Regions from separate parts of the Algibacter sp. YIN40 genome, predicted to be linked through region 2. Evidence: riboswitches for the same ligand, from Rfam matches in the RefSeq annotation. Region 2 holds a riboswitch; the other holds the start of a gene.

Region 1 (2,410 bases), on a different contig from region 2:
ACTGTGATAAATTAGGTGCAATAAATGAAGTAGCATAAGAACCAAATACTTTAGCATAGCCATTATTTACAGGAATATTATATGATGGATTTAAGCTGTATACAAAATGTGAACCATATTCGCTATGATTATTTAATCGCCCGCCAGCATTTAAATTCAATCCAAAATCTGAAATATAAACAACATTTAAATAAGGATCTGTGTTTGTAAAGCTTTCCTCTTCGGCAAATAAGCTTTTATAATCCCCATAATTTAAACCAACAATAGTATGAAAAGTGTCATTAAAAACATATTTATTGAACGCATCAATTACGTAACTATCAGCTTCATTAACAGAACCAAAATCTGAAATAGTCTCTCTATCTATTTTTGTATAAGCGGCATTAATTTGAAAACTCCCTTTTGTATAAGTGAATTTTGGAGATATCCCTACCCTTTTTTGTTGTGAAATATATTCATCGTTAGTATCTGCAAAACTATATGTTGGAGCAGGAAAACCATCAATATTGGTTTTAAACTTATCGAAACTAGCATAAGCAGATATTTCAAAACTATCTGAGAATTCATAATTCAATTTCAAATTCGTATTATATCTTGAAAAAGGATCTTTCTCTGGGTTCTCAGATTTTGCTGCAGATAGCCCATCGACGAACCTATTACCAAAACTCGCTAAATACGTAAACTTATTTAAAGTTCCGTTTACTGATACATTGTTGGTAAAACTTGTACCGTTATAATTCAAATCATCCTGAGTTTGATTTGTACCCATAACAGTTAAAAAGCTTGCAGAAATTTCCTTTTTTGATGACTTTTTGGTGGCGATGTTAATTACTGCAGTTGCAGCGGCATTACCATAAAGCGTACTTGCAGCTCCTTTAATAACCTCAATAGATTCAATAGTATTTAAATCTAATAGTCGTAAATCAAAATCGTTAGCTACAATCGATGGATCGTTTATCTGTACACCATCAATAAGCACTAAAACTTGTCGGTTATTTCCTCCTCTAACAAAGGTTCCTAAGTTCTGACCATCAACACTCCTACTTCCATTAATTTCAATACCACTTTTAGTATTAATTAATTCTGAAACCGTTCTACCTTGGTTTCTTTCAATCTCTTGTTGCGAAATTTTAATAACTGTTTTACCTGAATTTTCACGTTTCAATTTGAAGCGAGAATCTGAAATAACAACTTCATCAAGTTGCTCTAATTTTGTTGAATCATTTTGCTGTTGCGCAAAACCAACCAACGAGAATCCTAAACACAGGATGCCAAAAACATTCTTTTTTTTCATTTTAATGAATAATTACTCGAGAATCGCATAGACCTATACGCAAACTTTTATCCCGAAAGTTTAACTTATTTGTTTTGAAAATGGCAGGTCTCCTGACTTGTTTTATGTTATTATACCTTCCCAACGCTAAGGTCAGTGGTAAATGCAGTTAATAACATCCTCTTTAAGAGGTGCTTAAAATCCCAATAGCATCGGGACGGCATAAACTTACAGTTGCGGGAACAGTTCTGGCATTTAACCAGATTCCCTTTTAATTTATTTGCATTTTGCAAACAAAACCAAAATTCGCAGCGAAAGTAAACATTTTGTTTAATGTTTCATTAAAAAGATTAAATAATCTTACTTTTGAAGCGTTAAATTTTATGATTTGAAAAATCTAATAACATTTTTTTTAATTTGCCTTTTATTCTCTTGTAAAGAAGATAAAGGGACAAATAACCTATTACCTCACTCAGATTTTAAAAAAATTAATCTCAATTATGCAAAGGGGTTTATGGTTACCAAAAATGAAAATTATTCCATTTTAGAAATATTTACACCTTGGCCTAATGCAGATAAAAGTTATCGATACGTTTTAATAAGTAATGAAAATGTCGCAAAAATCTCTTTTTTAAAAAACGAGTATGACGGTATTATAATAAAACCAATTAAAAAAATTGTAGTCACATCAACAACCCATATTCCTGCTTTAGATTTATTAGATATTGAAGAAACATTAGTTGGATTTCCTGGAACCGATTATATTTCTTCTGAAAGCATTAGACAGAGAATTAAAAACGGAAATATAAGAGAGCTCGGTAAGAATAAAGGCTTGAATACCGAAGTGCTTTTAGAGCTTAATCCTGACCTGGTTGTTGGCTTTGGAATAGATGGGGGAAACAGATCATTAGAAACTATTAAAAACTCCGGGATTCCAGTAATATTTAATGGTGATTGGGTAGAAGATTCTCCCTTAGCCAAGGCCGAATGGATTAAATTCTTCGGTGTTTTGTATGATAAAGAAAAAGAAGCAGATTCCATTTTTAATCAAATTGAAAAAAACTATTTAGAAGTCAAAAAAATAGCTCAAAATATAAAATCGAAACCAACTGTTTTAAGCGGTGCTATGCATAACGA
Region 2 (2,410 bases):
AGAAGCTAATGTTACCGAAGAGTATAAACAAGCCTGCGTGGATTATGGAGCAGAAGATATTGTAATGACAGAGCGTATTTCTGGTACACCATGTACTGTGATTAACACACCTTACGTTCAAAAAATTGGCACGAAGCAAACTTGGATTGAATCCATACTAAACAAGAACAAAAGACTCAAGAAATGGGTTAAAATGATTCGTTTCTCAATAGGCATGAACGCTACTAAAAATGCCGCAACCAAAGCAACATACAAAACTGTTTGGGTGGCTGGTCCAAGTATAGAACATACCGAGGCCATACTTCCTGTAAAAGATATTATTAGGAAATTAGTTCAATGATTTTCTCGTAACTTTGGAGAATGAAAATCACCAATCAAAAACAACTTAGAGAATTATACGGTTATCCTAAGGGAAGAGCAAAAGACAAAGTTCTTCCAAAATTAGACAAACACGCCATTAATTTTATAGACACTTCACCATTTTTAGTGATGTCAACTTCAAGTGAAGCTGGTAAGCAGGATGCTTCTCCTAGAGGTGGAAGCTCCGGTTTTGTGAAGGTTTTAGATGAAAACACTCTTATAATTCCTGATGCCAAAGGCAATAATAGAGTAGATAGTATTTCTAATATTATTGAAACTGGGCGTGTTGGCTTATTATTTTTAATTCCAGGAGTCAATGAAACTTTGCGTGTTAATGGCAGTGCCTATCTTTCTACAGATAAATCACATTTAGAGTTGTTTCCAAATGAACAAAATAAGCCTATAGGATGTATTTGTGTTACGGTTGAGGAATCATTTCTACATTGTGCCAAAGCCTTCATGCGCTCTAAATTATGGGAAGTATCCACTCAAATCGACAGAGAATCTTTTCCAACAATAGGGCAGATGCTAAAAGATCAATTAGGTACTAGCGATGCTCCAGAAACTAGAGAAACTATGGAAAATCGTTACTTAAAAGATTTATAATATTTGCTATAGAGTTTCTAAAATGTTATCTTCGAATTTATTATAAAGGTTTAGCTTTTCGCTAATTAAAAAGGAATTGTGTTAAAATCACAAGCTGTCGCGCAACTGTAAGTAATGCAAATTACAAGCCAGATACTTGCCTTTACATATTAACCATGTGCTTTCGCGTTTTGAAGCTAGGTCAAGATATATTCTATAATATATTGGTGTGCACTTTAAACACCAAATTGGCTTCATTCACACTGCACTTTAATAATGAAGCTATGAAGGTTAAACAAGGACCGTTAAAATGTTGGGACATTTATGGAATGTATTTAGTAAACCAAGCAAAGCATTTCAACAAGCAAGTAGAGATTGACATTTTAAATGTATACAAAAAGGAATATGGCTGGGTTTTTAATATTGAAGAACTAATAACTAATTCCGATTTTGAAGCAGCTGTATTAACCAATAGCCAGCAACAAATAGAATGGGTTAATAAGGGTTTTACTAAAATGACAGGATACCCAGCTAATTATGCAGAAGGTAAGCGTCCAAGTTTTTTACAAGGAAAAAATACATCACAATCTTCTTTAGAATCCATACGAGAAAACCTAAAGAAAGACACCCCATTCAATACGTCAATTATCAATTATAAAAAGAATGGTGATGCCTATAATTGTAATTTAGATATCTATCAATTAAAAGATAGAAACAATAAACTAGTTCATTTATTGGCGTTAGAAAGAAAAATTAGAATGTAAGTTACTAAATGTCAATATAATTTGGTTTGCCAAATATCTAATTTATATTTATCCGCTATTTAACTACAATGTCAGGTTGAGCGCAGTCGAATCCCAAAAAACAACTATTTACTGTGCTTTAAATGAAAAGATAAATTCATTTCATCAATGCCCAAAGTGACAAATTTTTTTATCTAACTTATTAGTGTTGTTTAAGGCTATGTATTAGAAATATAAAATATTTAAGTCATTAAAAGGAACCTAAATCATTAAAGATAAAACAACAGTATATAAAGAGCAATAGTGCTTTATCCAAACACTTAAATTTGAGTTTATATGAAATATATCGTCCAAAATTACCATTGAACGATTTTTTTATACACTTTATCTTTTTGTTGAATGAAAAGAATAAAAAGTTAAACAAAATGTATTATGTTTGATAAATATTAACAAATGTTAAACAAAATCAAAATGAAAACACAGTTATTTAAAACCAGACGCCCAAATCTTTTTAAGTTACCTATACTAGTATTCGCATTAGCTTTATTTACATTTTCTTGTAGTAATGAAGACGCAGAAGTATTAGAAATTGAGGCAGAAGGACCAACAATAGTTGAACTATTAGAATCTTTCAATCAAGGTGGCGCAGCGGCTAAGAGTTCGAATAACAAATCATCAGACTACGAACCAACATTCAACGTTTTAAGTAAAGCATTGGCTAG

Evidence for each region. Region 2 has a riboswitch for cobalamin ahead of AC2D6V_RS10315 (PAS domain-containing protein). Riboswitches for the same ligand answer to the same signal wherever they lie in the genome.
Region 1: it holds a riboswitch for cobalamin, as region 2 does, so the genes downstream of both, AC2D6V_RS13720 (TonB-dependent receptor plug domain-containing protein) here and AC2D6V_RS10315 (PAS domain-containing protein) in region 2, are expected to answer to the same signal.

What each region holds. Positions count from the first base shown of each region.
Region 1 covers NZ_JBXVVC010000004.1:69,504-71,913, forward strand. The annotation lists gene AC2D6V_RS13720 (TonB-dependent receptor plug domain-containing protein) at 1-1,294, opposite strand, end outside; cobalamin riboswitch at 1,360-1,592, opposite strand; gene AC2D6V_RS13725 (ABC transporter substrate-binding protein) at 1,662-2,410, shown strand, end outside.
Region 2 covers NZ_JBXVVC010000002.1:576,186-578,595, forward strand. The annotation lists gene AC2D6V_RS10305 (NAD(P)H-dependent flavin oxidoreductase) at 1-340, shown strand, start outside; gene AC2D6V_RS10310 (pyridoxamine 5'-phosphate oxidase family protein) at 361-966, shown strand; cobalamin riboswitch at 996-1,123, shown strand; gene AC2D6V_RS10315 (PAS domain-containing protein) at 1,230-1,709, shown strand; gene AC2D6V_RS10320 (fasciclin domain-containing protein) at 2,160-2,410, shown strand, end outside.